3 regions of the Kitasatospora gansuensis genome follow, and region 3 is predicted to be linked to each of the others. Evidence: riboswitches for the same ligand, from Rfam matches in the RefSeq annotation. Region 3 holds a riboswitch; each other region holds the start of a gene.
What was found. Region 3 has a riboswitch for cobalamin ahead of F4556_RS34165 (prenyltransferase/squalene oxidase repeat-containing protein). Riboswitches for the same ligand answer to the same signal wherever they lie in the genome.

Region 1: another riboswitch for cobalamin. It lies ahead of F4556_RS08970 (cobalamin biosynthesis protein); the one in region 3 lies ahead of F4556_RS34165 (prenyltransferase/squalene oxidase repeat-containing protein).
Region 2: another riboswitch for cobalamin. It lies ahead of F4556_RS12840 (ribonucleoside-diphosphate reductase subunit alpha); the one in region 3 lies ahead of F4556_RS34165 (prenyltransferase/squalene oxidase repeat-containing protein).

Annotation. Positions count from the first base shown of each region.
Region 1 covers NZ_JACHJR010000001.1:2,035,498-2,040,478, forward strand. Annotated here, with positions in the region: gene F4556_RS08955 (alpha/beta hydrolase family protein) at 1-535, opposite strand, end outside; gene F4556_RS08960 (helix-turn-helix domain-containing protein) at 663-1,352, opposite strand; gene F4556_RS08965 (YidB family protein) at 1,637-2,050, opposite strand; cobalamin riboswitch at 2,222-2,355, shown strand; gene F4556_RS08970 (cobalamin biosynthesis protein) at 2,457-3,407, shown strand; gene F4556_RS08975 (cobyric acid synthase) at 3,404-4,921, shown strand; gene F4556_RS08980 (putative cobaltochelatase) at 4,918-4,981, shown strand, end outside.
Region 2 covers NZ_JACHJR010000001.1:2,929,985-2,934,965, forward strand. Annotated here, with positions in the region: gene F4556_RS12830 (helix-turn-helix domain-containing protein) at 1-868, opposite strand, end outside; gene F4556_RS39430 (hypothetical protein) at 957-1,301, shown strand; gene F4556_RS12835 (GNAT family N-acetyltransferase) at 1,184-1,672, shown strand; cobalamin riboswitch at 1,790-1,918, shown strand; gene F4556_RS12840 (ribonucleoside-diphosphate reductase subunit alpha) at 2,078-4,513, shown strand; gene F4556_RS12845 (ribonucleotide-diphosphate reductase subunit beta) at 4,546-4,981, shown strand, end outside.
Region 3 covers NZ_JACHJR010000001.1:7,574,964-7,579,944, reverse strand. Annotated here, with positions in the region: gene F4556_RS34175 (sensor histidine kinase) at 1-985, shown strand, start outside; gene F4556_RS34170 (response regulator) at 982-1,632, shown strand; cobalamin riboswitch at 1,913-2,033, shown strand; gene F4556_RS34165 (prenyltransferase/squalene oxidase repeat-containing protein) at 2,133-3,185, shown strand; gene F4556_RS34160 (SCO2322-related protein) at 3,204-3,647, shown strand; partial or broken gene F4556_RS34155 (3-hydroxyacyl-CoA dehydrogenase family protein) at 3,717-3,893, opposite strand; cobalamin riboswitch at 4,024-4,248, shown strand; gene metE (5-methyltetrahydropteroyltriglutamate--homocysteine S-methyltransferase) at 4,388-4,981, shown strand, end outside.

The DNA.
Region 1 (4,981 bases), 5.5 Mb from region 3:
GGAGCCGGTGCAGCACCGGGAGGACCGGCAGCGCCTGCGAGCGGTCCGCGCCCGGGCCGTGCACCAGGATGACCCAGGTGCCGCGTTTGCCGTCGACGTACCAGGCCGGGAGGTCGCCGAGGTCGCCCGTGGCGACGGTGTCGGTGAAGGCGAGGCCGAGGGCCGAGCGCGGGTCGCCGGTGTGGACCCGGGGCGTCAGTTCGACCTTGTCGCCGATCTGCAGGGAGCCGCCGTTCACCTGTTCCAGGCGGCGGGTGACGGTCTGCGGGCCGGTGCCGAGCACCTCGCCGACCACCGCGTGGCCGCCGTCCGGCCACTCCAGCGCGTACCGTCCCGGCCGGGCGGTGGCGGTGCTGCGGGTGATCACCACCCCGCCGGGGGCCAGGTCGTGCACCCGCAGGTCGGCGACGGCCCCGGGCTCGGCTCGCCCGGGCCTGACCACCCCGTCGGACGCCTTGCGGCCGAGCAGCAGGACGGCCGCGGTACCGGCTCCGACTGCGGCGGCGGCCACCATGGCCGCGGTTCCCCAACGCATTGCGCTCCCGGTGTGCTGTGGCGGACGGGACGATGCGGTCCATTCCACCGGCGCCGGTGGCGGGGTGCCACCGGGAGGGGGCCGTCCGGGAGCGGCGGCGGACGGTGCGTCAGACCCGTCAGACCCGTCAGACCGGGATGTCGGTGCGGTGGCGGGCGAGCAGCTCCCAGAACCGTTGCGCGTGCGGCTTCACCGGCTGCTGCTCGGCCGGGCTACGCGAGGAGCCCCAGTGCATCGGCACCAGGTACTCGCCCTGCAGCTCCGCGAGGGTCTGCTCCAGCACCGGCCGGGGCACCGGCACCAGCCGGGACATCGGCTTCACCTGCGACTGCCAGCGGCCGTCCACGCACTGGCGCAGACAGCGGTCGAGCTCGTCCTGACGGTCGGTCACGTGCACCAGCATCCGCAGCCCGATGCCCAGCACATGGGCCAGCGCGTACGTCTGTCCGGCGTCGCCGCCCCACTTGCCGGTCAGCTCGGCCTGCTCGTACGCGCGGGGGGTCACGCCGATCCGCTGGGCGGCCTGGTCCTGGGACAGCTCGCGGGCCACCCGGAAGTCCCGCAGGGTGGCCGGTGCGGTGCCCATCAGCTGGGCAGGCGGGCACCAGAGGGCCCGGGCCAGCGCGACGAACTCCTCCTCGGACGGCCGGAACTCACCGGTCTCCCAGCCGATCACGTGGCTCGGCAGCAGGCGGACGCCGTGCGCGGCCATGCCTTCGGCGACCTGATCGGGGGTCAGGCCGAGACCGGCCCGGTGGGACCGCGCCGCAGTCGGCGAGAAGGGCACGGGGGTGGGGGCGGGCGGTCTTCGTCGCATGCCACCAGACGCTAGGCCCGGGTCCGGGCGTTCGAGCACCCGCTGAACGCACGAAGCCCCTGCGGGCGGGTTGGCGGGGCGTTGGTGGTTCCTACGAGCGCTGACGCCTGATCAGGGGTCGTACTCGGAGGTAGCCACGGCTGCACCACCAGGGGCTCGGGGAACGGCGACGGTTCGTGGCTGGCGGGGCAAAATGCGAAAGTGCCTGACCGCCTATGTACGGATCACCTTGCAAGGGTCGGCGTCGCAGTTCCCCGAGCCCCTGTCTGCCGAACCATGTGCCTTTAGTGCTGCTTCCCGAAGAGCTCGTCGAGGGTGGCCGGGGTGGGGACTTCGCCGGTCGGGGTGAGCTGGTCGACGGCGGTGGGGAGCTGGGCGGCGAGTTGTTGGGTGATCTGGTCGCGGGAGAGGCCGGACTGCTGGGCCAGGGCGTCCAGCTCGCGGTCGGGGAGGGCGGCGGCGAGTTCGGCTCCGGTGACGGGGTGGTTGTCGCCGGTGCCGACCCAGGACTGGGCCTGGGAGCCGAGGCCGCCTTGGGTCAGTTGCTGGAGCAGTGCGCCGAGACCGCCCGCCGCTCCCTGGCCGCCGCCGAGTGTGCCGAGCAGCATGGCGAGCAGGTTTCCCCCGCCGCCGCCTCCGCCGGCGTGGCCGCCCGTGCCGCCGAGCAGTCCCCCGAGAAGCTTGCCGAGATCGGTCATGACCGTCCTCCAGTTCGGGCGCGGACCGATGCCGCGCCAGGGCCAGCTTCACCCGGCCGGGAGCACCCCGCACGGTGGGTGCGAACAGACGTGTGACCAACCCCTCCGCGCCCTTTGTTGACTGCCTGTCCGGCCGCGTGATGGGATCCTTCAGCCAAACGGAGGCAAGTAGAGGAAGCCGGTGCGAGTCCGGCGCGGTCCCGCCACTGTCACCGGGGAGCACTCTCGACACATGGTCACGACGGCCCGCTGAGGCGGCTGTTGGAAGGCCCGGGAGTGTGTCCGACCCGGAAGCCAGGAGACTCTCGCCCCCGGTACGTCGATCCAGGGCGCGGACCCTGAGTGAGGACACCCACGCCATGCCGGCAGCCCAGGACCGAGCCGACACCTCCCCGTCGTGCGCCGACTGACCCCCGCGCTCCCGTTCCTGCTCGGCTCCGTCGCCGGCTACCTGGCCGACGCGAGGTTCGCCGACCCCCGGCGGGGTCATCCCGTCGCCGTCTTCGGTTCGGCCGCCACCCGGCTGGAGCGCCGGCTCTGGCGTGACCACCGACCGGCCGGTGCCGCGTACACGGCCGCCTGTGTGGGCACCGTCGCGGCCGGGGCGGTGCTCGCCGACCGTGCCCTGCGCCGGGCGCCGCTGGCCCGGGCCGGGCTGGCCGCCGCCGCGACCTGGACGGTGCTGGGCGGCACCTCGCTGACCCGGGAGGCCAGGACCATCGGCCGCTCGCTGGCCGCGGACGACCTGGTGGCCGCCCGGGAGCGGCTGCCGCACCTGTGCGGCCGGGACCCGAGTGCGCTGGACGGGCCGCAGATCGCCCGCGCGGTGGTGGAGTCGGTCGCCGAGAACACCGCCGACGCCGTGGTGAACGCCCTCACCTGGGGCGCGCTGGCCGGTACCCCCGGGCTGCTCGCGTTCCGGGCCGTCAACACCCTGGACGCGATGGTCGGTCACCGTTCCCCGCGCCACCTGCGGTTCGGCTGGGCCTCGGCCCGGCTGGACGACCTGGCCGGCTGGCCGGGTGCCCGGCTGACGGCGCTGCTGACGGTGGCGGCCGCGCCCGAGCCCCGTACCGCCTGGCGGGTCTGGCGCCGTGACGGTTCGTCACACCCGAGCCCGAACGCGGGCCAGGCCGAGTCGGCCTTCGCCGGGGCGCTCGGGGTCCGGCTGGGTGGCACCCTGCGGTACGGGGAGCGCGTGGAGCACCGGCCGGTGCTCGGCGGCGAGCTGCGGCCGGTGACGGTCGACGACATCGAACGGGCCTGCGCGCTGTCCCGGCGGGTCGGGGCCCTGGCGCTGGCGGTCACCGTGACCGGCCGGGCCCTGTACTCGTGCTACTCGTGGAGGAAGTCGTGAGCGGTTCACTGCTGGTCGCCGGAACGACCTCGGACGCGGGCAAGAGCGTGGTCACCGCGGGCATCTGCCGCTGGCTGGCCCGACAGGGCGTCAGGGTGGCCCCGTTCAAGGCGCAGAACATGTCGCTGAACTCCTTCGTCACCGCCGACGGCGCCGAGATCGGCCGTGCCCAGGCGATGCAGGCGCAGGCCGCCCGGGTGGAGCCGGAGGCGGCGATGAACCCGGTGCTGCTCAAGCCCGGGGCGGACGGCCGCAGCCAGGTGGTGCTGCTCGGCAAGGCGGTCGCCGAGGTCGGCGCGCTGGACTACCGCGAGCGCAAGCCCGTCCTGCTGGAGCGCGCGCTGGAGTGCCTGGCCGACCTGCGCAGCCGGTACGAGGTGGTGGTCTGCGAGGGTGCGGGCTCCCCCGCCGAGATCAACCTGCGGGACCGGGACATCGCCAACATGGGCCTGGCCACCGCGGCGAAGCTGCCCGTGGTGGTGGTCGGCGACATCGACCGGGGCGGGGTGTTCGCCGCGATGTACGGCACCCTGGCGCTGCTCTCGGCCGAGGACCAGGCGCTGGTGGCGGGCTGGTTCGTGAACAAGTTCCGCGGCGACGCCCGGCTGCTGGCGCCGGGTCTGGAGATGCTGCGCGAGCTGACGGGCCGTCCGGTGCTCGGCACCCTGCCGATGCTCTCCGGCCTGTGGTTGGACGCCGAGGACTCGCTCGACCTGACCACCGTGGTGGACCGGGGCTCGGTGCGCGGCCCGGTCGGGGCGGACGTGCTGCGGGTCGCGGTGGTCCGCTTCCCGAGGCTGTCGAACTTCACCGACCTGGACGCGCTGGCCCAGGAGCCGGGGGTGCTGGTCCGCTGGGCCACCCGGGCCGAGGAGCTGGCCGACGCGGACCTGGTGGTGCTGCCCGGCACCCGGGCCACCGTGGCCGACCTGGCCTGGCTGCGCGAACGTGGCCTGGAGCCGGTGCTGAAGGCCCGGGCGGCGGCGGGCCGGCCGGTGCTCGGGGTGTGCGGCGGGTACCAGATGCTCGGTCAGGTGATCGAGGATCAGGTGGAGTCGAAGGCCGGTACGGTCGAAGGGCTCGGCCTGCTGCCGACCCGGGTGCTGTTCGGCCGGGAGAAGGTGCTGGCCCGGCCGGTCGGCGAGGCTTTCGGCGAGCGGGTCGAAGGGTACGAGATCCACCACGGCGTGGTGACGGTCGAGGGGGGCGAGCCCTTCTTGGACGGCTGCCGGGTCGGCTCCGTCCGGGGCACCACCTGGCACGGCGCGCTGGAGAACGACGGCTTCCGCCGGGCGCTGCTGCGCGAGGTGGCCGAGCAGGCGGGGCGGGCCTTCGTCCCCGCGCCGGACACCTCGTTCGCCGCCGCCCGGGAGGAACGCCTCGACCGCCTGGGCGACCTGATCGAGGAGCACGCCGACACCGACGCACTGTGGAAGCTGATCGAGGGCGGCGCACCCGCCCACCTGCCGTTCGTCCCACCCGGGGCACCCCGAGCTACGGAGACCGACCGATGACCGACGTGCGTTACCCCTTCACCGCGATCGTCGGCATGGCCGACCTGCGGCTCGGGCTGC
Region 2 (4,981 bases), 4.6 Mb from region 3:
CGTTGCCGAACCCGCAGGTGGCGGCCACGGATTCGACCGGTTCGTTGGTGCCCTCCAGCAGGCGCTGGGCCTGCAGCAGGCGCTGGTTGGTGAGCCAGCGGTGCGGAGTGGTGCCGGTCTCCTGCTGGAACCGGCGGGCGAAGGTGCGCGGCGACATGTGGGCCTTGGTGGCGAGCTGGTCCACCGTCAGCTCCTGGTGCAGGTGCCGGCGCAGCCAGTCCAGCAGCCCGCCCAGCGAGTCCTCGTCGGCCTCCGGCAGCGGCCGGGCGACGAACTGGGCCTGCCCGCCGTCCCGGTGCGGTGCCACCACCATCCGGCGGGCGATCCCACGGGCCACCTCGGCGCCCTGGAACTTGCGGACCAGGTACAGGCAGGCGTCGATCCCGGCGGCGGTGCCGGCCGAGGTGATCACCGGGTCCTCGTCCACGTAGAGCACGTCCGGTTCGACCCGGGTGAGCGGGAAACGGGCGGCCAGCCGGTCGGTGTGCCGCCAGTGGGTGGTGGAACGGCGGCCGTCCAACAGCCCGGCGGCGCCTAGCAGGAAGGCCCCGCTGCAGATCGAGAGCACCCTGGCGCCGCGCTCGGTCGCCGCCCGCAGCGCCTCGATCAGCGGCGCCGGGTACTCGTCCCGGATCGTGGTGGCGGCGGCGATCACCAGGTCGGCCTCGGCCAGCCGCTCGGCGCCGTGCTCGACGTCGATGCTGTAGCCGGCGTGGGTGCGCAGCTTCCCCGGCCGGTCGGAGGCCACCGCGAAGTCGTAGACCGGCAGGCCGTTGTCGCTCCGGTCGAGGCCGAACACCTCGCAGGCCAGACCGAGTTCGAAGGGGTGGACTTCTTCCATGACCACGGTGACGACGTTCTGCAGCATGCCGTCAGAATGCCCGATGGCAGGATATCGAGGCAAGAGGGCATTTCTGCCACTCGTGGCGCCGCCCGGCCCTCGCCAGACTCGAGACATGAACTCCGACACCCTCTCCAGCGCCCTCACCCTGCTCGGCTTCGTCTCCGCCTTCGGCCTGCTCGGCACCCTGGTCGGCCGGGACGTCGACCACAACTCCCGGCACGGACGGGACAACTGGCACCGCCCCGGCGGCTACCCGCTCCAGCCCTCCCCCGGCGACCGTTTGCTCGGCACCCTGCCCGCCGCCTCCGACCCCGCCCCGGGCAAACTGTCCGAATGGACATCGTCATCCGCCCGGCCGTCGAGTCGGACCTCGCAGCAGTCGGCGCCGTCACTCACGAGGCTTTCGTCGGTGACGGCCACAGCCCGGCCGACGGTCCGTACGCCGCTCAGCTCCTAGACGCCCGGCCGCGCTTCGACCAGGCCGAGCTCCTGGTCGCGGTCGATCCGGCCGACGGACAGCTGCTCGGCTGTGTGACCTTCGCGGTCGGCGGCACCCCGTTCGCCGACATCGCGGCGCCGCACGAGGGCGAGATCCGGATGCTCGCGGTCTCCGGCGCGGCCCGCGGCCGGGGCGTCGGCGAGGGCCTGGTCCGCGCCTCGATGGCCCGCAGCCGCGAACTGGGCCTGACCGGGATGGCCTTCTCCACCCGCCCGTCGATGACCAGCGCCCACCGGCTGTACGAGCGCCTCGGCTTCCTGCGCACCCCCGAGCGGGACTGGGACGTCCGCCCCGGAGTGCGCCTGCTGGTCTACACCCTGACCTTCTGACCGACCTTCTCAAACCGGCCCGCGCCGCTGCGCCAAGGGCCCTTCCGACCACGCACCGCTACCGGGCCCGTACGACACGCGGCACTACATCTGGTGTCGCATCGTCAGACCGCCACTACATGTATGCTCGCTCTCGCTGTCGAAGCAGGGGAACCCGGTGGAAGTCCGGGACTGCCCCGCAGCGGTGAGCGAGCGGCCCAGCAGGCGCCCGTGAGTCCGATGACCTGCCGACGGCGTGCGACACGGCTTCCCCGCAGACGCCATGCAGCACAGAAGTGACGTCCGGGCCTCGCGGGTGGGCCAGGGGGTGGTTCGCGCGCGCCGTGAGGTGTTCCGCGCTGCCTTCCCCTGCGCCCCGACGGTCCGGTGCCCCTCGCCGACCGCCGCCGCCAGGAGAGAAGCGCCTTGACCATCGCTGCCTCAGTTGCCCTGCCCTCCCAGGGTTCTGCCGACTCCGCCCACACCGACCCCGGTGCTGCGCTGCTTCGGCTGCTCACCGACCGCAGCATCGACCTGCCCCAGGTGGATCCTGGCCACGTCGCGGCCGCTGCGCTGCGCGGCCGGAACGCCAACTCGGACTTCGCCGAGCTGCGCGGACTGGCCGTGGAAGCTGCCGCCTCGATGATCGCCGAGGACCCGCAGTACTCGAAGCTCGCCGCCCGCCTGCTCGCCCTGGAGATCCAGGACGAGGCGATCGGCCAGGGCGCGCTCTCCTTCTCCGCCTCGATCGTGGTCGGCCACACCGAGGGCCTGATCGGCGACGTCACCGCGGCGTTCGTGGCCAAGCACGCCGACGCCTTCGACGCCCTGATCGACCAGCAGGGCGACGACCGCTTCGAGTACTTCGGCCTGCGCACCGTGCAGTCCCGGTACCTGCTGCGCCACCCGATCACCCGCAAGGTGATCGAGACCCCGCAGCACTTCCTGCTCCGGGTCGCGGCCGGTCTCGCCGTCGGCGACACCGAGCAGTCGGTGGCCGAGGTGGCCGAGCTCTACACCCTGATGAGCCGGCTGGAGTACCTGACCTCCTCGCCGACCCTCTTCAACTCCGGCACCAAGCACCCGCAGATGTCCTCCTGCTACCTGCTGGACTCGCCGCTGGACAACCTGGACTCGATCTACAGCCGCTACGCGCAGATCGCCCGGCTCTCCAAGCACGCCGGCGGCATCGGCCTCTCCTACAGCCGGATCCGTTCGCGCGGCAGCCTGATCCGCGGCACCAACGGCAAGTCCAACGGCATCGTCCCGTTCCTGCGCACCCTGGACTCCTCGGTCGCCGCGGTGAACCAGGGCGGCCGCCGCAAGGGCGCCGCCTGCGTGTACCTGGAGACCTGGCACGCCGACATCGAGGAGTTCCTGGAGCTCCGCGACAACACCGGCGAGGAGGCGCGGCGTACCCACAACCTCAACCTCGCGCACTGGATCCCGGACGAGTTCATGCGCCGGGTGAACGCCAACGCCGACTGGTCGCTGTTCTCCCCGGCCGACGTGCCCGAGCTGGTCGACCTGTGGGGCGCCGACTTCGACGCCGCGTACCTGAAGGCCGAGGCCGAGGGCAAGGCCGTCCGCACCATCCCGGCGCAGACCCTGTACGCCCGGATGATGCGCACCCTGGCCACCACCGGCAACGGCTGGATGACCTTCAAGGACGCCTCCAACCGGGCCGCCAACCAGACCGCGCTGCCCGGCCGGGTGGTGCACTCCTCGAACCTCTGCACCGAGATCATCGAGGTCACCGACGACTCCGAGACCGCGGTCTGCAACCTCGGCTCGGTCAACCTCGGCGCCCACGTGGCGGTCGGCGCCACCGCCGCCGACCTGCTCAACGCGATGGACTGGGACCGGCTGGACGCCACCGTGCGCACCGCCGTGACCTTCCTGGACCGGGTCATCGACATCAACTTCTACCCGACCACCGAGGCCGGCACCTCCAACTCCCGCTGGCGCCCGGTGGGTCTCGGTGTGATGGGCCTTCAGGACGTCTTCTTCCAGCTCCGGCTGGACTTCGACTCCGCCGAGGCCAAGCAGCTCTCCACCCTGATCGCCGAGCGGATCATGCTGGTCGCCTACGAGCGCTCCAGCGAGCTGGCCGTGCAGCTCGGCCGGCACGAAGCGTACGCGGAGACCCGCGCCGCCCGTGGCCAGCTGCACATCGACCACTTCGAGACCGCCCCGCAGTGGGCCGAGCGCTGGGACGCGCTGCGCGCCACCATCGCCGAGACCGGCCTGCGCAACTCGCTGCTGCTGGCGATCGCGCCGACCGCGACCATCGCCTCGATCGCCGGTGTGTACGAGTGCATCGAGCCGCAGGTGTCCAACCTGTTCAAGCGCGAGACCCTCTCCGGCGAGTTCCTCCAGGTCAACCCGTACCTGGTCCGCGAGCTCAAGGAGCTGGGCGTCTGGGACACGCAGACCCGGGACTCGCTGCGCGAGTCGAACGGCTCGGTGCAGGACCTCAAGTGGCTGCCCGCCGAGGTCCGTTCGCTCTACCGCACCGCCTGGGAGCTGCCGCAGCGCGCCCTGATCGACCTGGCCGCCGCCCGGCAGCCGTACATCGACCAGAGCCAGTCGCTGAACCTCTTCATGGCCGCGCCGACCATCGGCAAGCTGAGCTCGATGTACGCGTACGCCTGGAAGGTCGGTCTGAAGACCACCTACTACCTGCGTTCGCGCCCGGCCACCCGGATCGCCCAGGCCGCCTCCTCCTCCGGGACGAAGGCCGCCGTGCCGGCGCCGTCCGCCCCGGTCGCGGTGGCCGCCCCGACCACCCTCACTCCGGAGGAGGAGGCAGCGCTCGCCTGCTCCCTGGAGAACCCCGAGTCCTGCGAGGCCTGCCAGTGAGCACCACCCCCGAAACGCCCGCTCGCGAAAAGATGCTGCTCGACCCGGGCTTCGAGCTGACGCTGCGTCCGATGCGCTACCCGTCGTTCTACGACAAGTACCGCGACGCGATCAAGAACACCTGGACCGTGGAGGAGGTGGACCTGCACTCCGACGTCGCCGACCTCGCCAAGCTCAGCGAGGGCGAGCGGCACATGATCGGCCGGCTGGTCGCCTTCTTCGCCACCGGTGACTCGATCGTCTCCAACAACGTGGTGCTGAGCCTCTACAAGCACATCAACTCGCCCGAGGCGCGGCTCTACCTGTCCCGGCAGCTGTTCGAGGAGGCCGTGCACGTCCAGTTCTACCTGACGCTGCTCGACACCTACCTGCCCGATCCCGAGGACCGGTCGGCGGCCTTCGACGCGGTGGAGAACATCCCCTCCATCCACCAGAAGGCGCAGTTCTGCTTCAAGTACATGAACGCGG
Region 3 (4,981 bases):
CGCCAGGAAACTGACGGCGCGTCCGGCGGCCGGGCTGGCCTGGGTGCTGACCGGGGCGGTGATCGCCTGCCTCCCGCTCGCTGTGATGGAGGTTCCGCTCCAGCAGTACCTGGCGGTGGACGTCGCGGTGTACTTCCTCGCCCTGGCACTCCCCCGCCCCCGCTCCCGGCGGGCGCTCGGCGCGGCACTCGCCGTCCTCGCCGGGTACCTGGGACTCCGGATGCTCTGCGGCTGGCCGGTCGGCATCTCCACCGAACTGCCGGTCGCCCTGGTGGTGGTGATCGCCTGGCTGCTCGGCTCCTCCGCCGGGCAGGCCCGGACGCACCACGAGGAGTCCCGCGCGCAGGCCACCGAGCAGGCCGTCACCGCCGAGCGGCTGCGGATCGCCCGCGAGCTGCACGACATGGTCGCCCACAGCATGGGCGTGATCGCCCTCCAGGCCGGCGCCGCCAAGCGGGTGATCGACCGTCAGCCCGAGGCCGCCAAGGAGGCGCTGGGCACCATCGAGACCACCGGGCGGGAGGCCCTGGCCGGGCTTCGCCGGATGCTGGTCGCCCTGCGCACCGAGGACGGCCTCACCCCCGACCTGGGGGTGGCCGACCTCTTCCGGCTGGCCGAGACCACCACCACCGCCGGGCTCCGGGTGGAGCTGCGGCGCACCGGCGGCACCGGACCGCTGCCGCCGGAGATCGACGTCTCCGCCTACCGGATCGTGCAGGAGTCGCTGACCAACGTGATCAAGCACGCCCGCACCGACCACTGCCTGGTGACGGTCGACCAGCTCACCGACGCCCTGCTCCTCGAGGTCACCGACCACGGCGCCGGGCCGGGCCGAGGCGCCCCCGCCGGCTTCGGGCTGGCCGGCATGCGCGAGCGGGTCGCGCTGCTGCACGGCGAGTTCGACGCCGGCCCGCTGCCCGGCGGCGGCTTCCGGGTCACCGCCCGCCTTCCACTCACCGCTTCCCCATTGTCAGGAGTCCGATGACCATCCGTGTCCTGCTCGCCGATGACCAGCCGCTGGTCCGCGCCGCCCTGCGGATGGTGATCACCGACGCCCCCGACCTGGAGCTGGCCGGCGAGGCCGGCAACGGCGCCGAAGCCGTCGCGCTGGCCCGGGAGCTGCGCCCCGACGTGGTGGTGATGGACCTTCGGATGCCGGTGCTGGACGGCATCGAGGCAACCCGGCAGATCACCTCGGGCCCGGCCGGCCCGCACGTGGTCGTGCTGACCACCTTCGACGAGGACGAGAACGTGCACGGCGCCCTGCGGGCCGGCGCCTCCGGCTTCCTGGTCAAGGACATGGCCCTGGACGAGATCCTGGCCGCCGTCCGGGTGGTGGCGGGCGGCGAGGCACTGCTCGCCCCGAGCGTCACCCGCCGCCTGATCACCGAGTTCACCGAACGCCCGAACACCACCGGGCCGCGGCGGGAGCTGGCCGGCATCACCGAACGGGAGCGGGAGGTGCTCACCCTGGTCGGCCGGGGACTGTCCAACACGGAGATCTCCGAACAGCTGGTGATCAGCCCCGCCACCACCAAGACCTACATCGGCCGCCTGCTCGCCAAGCTGGACGCCCGCGACCGGGTCCGGCTGGTGATCCTGGCGTACGAGGCCGGCCTGGTGGCCGCCTGACGGCTCATGTCGCGGGTACGGCGACCGGAGCGATGTCGGCACGGACGGCGAGGGTCTGGCTGTACCGACGCAGCAGAAGGACAGCGGTGGTGGCGAGGCCGATGAGCAGGCCGATCCGCAGGCCGCGGGTCTAGCCGTCGAGGGGGTGGGCGAGGAGCCAGGAGGCGGGCAGGCCGACGGCCCAATAGCCGATGCGGACGAGGCGGAATCCGCTCCGCCGGGCCGGAGTGTGACGCACGCGGCCTTGACCCCGGCTTTCGGCCGTCGCCATGATGGGCCGTCATATCGTGACTCCGCAGTTGGGGGAAGCCGGTCCGAATCCGGCGCTGACCCGCAACGGTAGGCCGTCGACCCCCGAGTCGGCGGCGAGCCCGATCACCCGGCTGCGGAGGTGTGTTCCCTCCTCCCGTCGTGGTCTGCGGGCCGGAGCCTCGTGGGTTGTCCGGGTCTCGCTCCGGGTGCCCTCCGGGCCCCTGCGTCCAGGCCCGGAAAGGCCGTCCATGCCCACTCTCCGCCGCCCGCTGGGTCTGCTCGCGATATCAGCGCTCGCCCTCACCGCCGTCCTGCCGACGGCCACCGCCGCCCAGGCCACCCCCGCGTCCGCCGCGACCGTCCGCCCCGATGCCGCCGGAGCGGGCTGGCTCGCCCGCCAGTTGGTGAACGGCGACCACTTCGAATCCGTCTTCGACGGCACCGCCTACCCCGACCAGGGCCTGACCATCGACGCCGTGCTGGCCTTCGCCGCCTCCCGCAGCTCCGACCTGGCCGCCGCCCGCGCCACCGCCTGGCTGGCCAAGCCCGAGATCCTCACCGGCTACATCGGGGACGGCACGACCGAGGCGTACGCCGGTGCCACCGCCAAGCTGCTGCTGGCGGCCGAGGTCCGCGGCGAGAACCCGGGTGCCTTCGGCGGCGTCGACCTCCCCGCCCGGCTCCGGGGCCTCCAGGCGCCCTCGGGCCGGTTCTCGGACCGCTCCCAGTGGGGCGACTTCAGCAACAACTTCGGCCAGTCCCTCGCCGTGATCGCGCTCAAGCGCACCCCCGGTGGCGCCCCGGCCGCCGCGGTCGACTTCCTGGCCGGCACCCAGTGCGCCGACGGCGGCTTCCCGGTCTCGTCCGGCCGGCCCGCCTGCGCCGGCGACCCGGACGCCACCGCCCTGGCCGTCCAGGCGCTCGCCGCCACCGGACGTACCGCCAAGGCCAACGCGGGCCTCGGCTGGCTGACCGCCCATCAGAACACCGACGGTGGCTTCACCGCCGCCGGAGCCACCGTCTCCAACGCCAACAGCACCGGCCTGGCCACCGAGGCCCTGCTCTCCGGCGGCCGCCTGGTCGCCGGCCTGAAGGGCTGGAGCAGCCTGGTCAAGCTCCAGCAGGGCTGTTCGGCCACCCCGGCCAACCGGGGCGCGGTGGCCTACGACGCCTCCGGCTTCAACCCCGCCACCGCCACCCGGGCCACCGCGCAGGCCGTCCTCGGCCTGGCCGGCACCCCGCTGACCGCCCTCTCCGCCGCCGGCGCCCGTCCGGACGCGCCCACGCTCGCCTGCCGCTGATCGAAGGAGTACCAACTCATGCTCACCAGAAGAACGTTCGGCGCCACCGCACTGGCCGCCGGCCTGCTGGCCGCCTCCGTCGTCACCGCCGTCCCCGCCCAGGCGGCCGCCTGCACCGGGACCACCGGCGTCACGGTGGTGGTCGACTTCACCGCCGTCGGCGGCGGCATCCAGACCGGCTGCGCGCCGGGCGACACCGCCACCGGCCTGGCGGCGCTGACCGGAGCGGGCTTCTCGTACGCGTTCCACCCGCGGTTCCCCGGCTTCGTCTGCAAGATCAACGCACTGCCCGCCACCTGCACCAACCCGACCGGCTCCGCCTACTGGTCGTACTGGCACGCCCAGCACGGCACCCCGTGGACCTACAGCAACCTCGGCGCGGCCTCGTACAACCCGGCCCCCGGCGACGTCGAGGGCTGGTCCTTCGGCGCCGGCACGCAGCCGGGCATCACCGCTCCCTGACACCTGCTCAGACGCCGGTGCCCCGGCCCTTCGCGAAGGAGGCCGGGGCACCGGCGAGTTGAGGCCGGGTCAGGCACCCCTGTGCGAATGGAAACCCCGCCCACTCTTGCGGCCGAGCAGGCCCGCCTCCACCATCCGGGCGAGCAGCGGCGGTGGCGCGTACAGCGGCTCCTTGTACTCGTCGTACATGGACTGCGCGATGTCCTGGGCGGTGGCGTGGCCGGCCTCGGCCATCCGGACCGCAGACCTCCTTGCCCCTCCTGCCCCCAACGCGCCGCCCCCGTCATCGGCCACCCCCTGGACGTCAACGAGCACACCAGCACCTTCATCCCCTACCCCATCCGGTCAATCGGCGACGAAGCCACCTCGTTGGGCCTAGGCTGTGCCTCGCAGTCGGTTCGCCCTGCCAGCCAGACAGGTGCGTCGTAAGAGGGAACCCGGTGTGAATCCGGGACTGCCCCGCAGCGGTGAGTGGGAACGACCGCCGTCACATGCACTGGGTCCCGAACAGGGGCCCGGGAAGCGACGGCCAGTAGGTGTCCGCCTTTCGAGGACGGATGCGCCCGCGAGTCCGAAGACCTGCCACTGCCCGTGTGCACCCTGCACACGGTGATCTCGGTGACCTCGAGGGCGGGTCGGCGGAGCGGGCGGGCACATCATGGTGCCGCGCCCCCACTGCCGTTCCTTCGCGTCCTCGTGCTCTCTCCGGGATCGCAGCGCGACTCGCGAAGGAGAGTTCCGTGACCACAAGTTCCACCACCGCCCAGGCCACCGTGTACGGCTACCCGAGGCAGGGACCGAACCGGGAACTGAAGAAGGCGATCGAGGGCTACTGGAAGGGCACCGTCAGTGCCGCCGCCCTGCACGCCACCGCCGCCGAACTGCGGTGCACCAACTGGCGCCGGCTCGCCGGGGCGGGCATCACCGAAGTCCCCACCGGGGACTTCTCGTTCTACGATCACGTGCTGGACACCACCGTCGCCGTCGGCGCCATCCCGCCGCGCCACCGGGCCGCCGTGGACGCCGATCCGCTGGCCGGGTACTTCGCCATGGCACGCGGCACCCAGGACGTCGCGCCGCTGGAGATGACCAAGTGGTTCGACACCAACTACCACTACCTCGTCCCCGAGTTGGGCCCGGACACGGTCTTCACCGCCAACCCCGCCAAGGCGGTCGGCGAGCTGCGCGAGGCGCGCGCACTCGGCCACCGGGCCCGCCCCGTGCTGCTCGGCCCGCTCACCTACCTGCTGCTCGCCAAGCCCGCCCCGGGCGTGGCCGCCGACTTCCAGCCGATCACCCTGCTCGACCGCCTGCTGCCGGTCTACGCCCAGCTC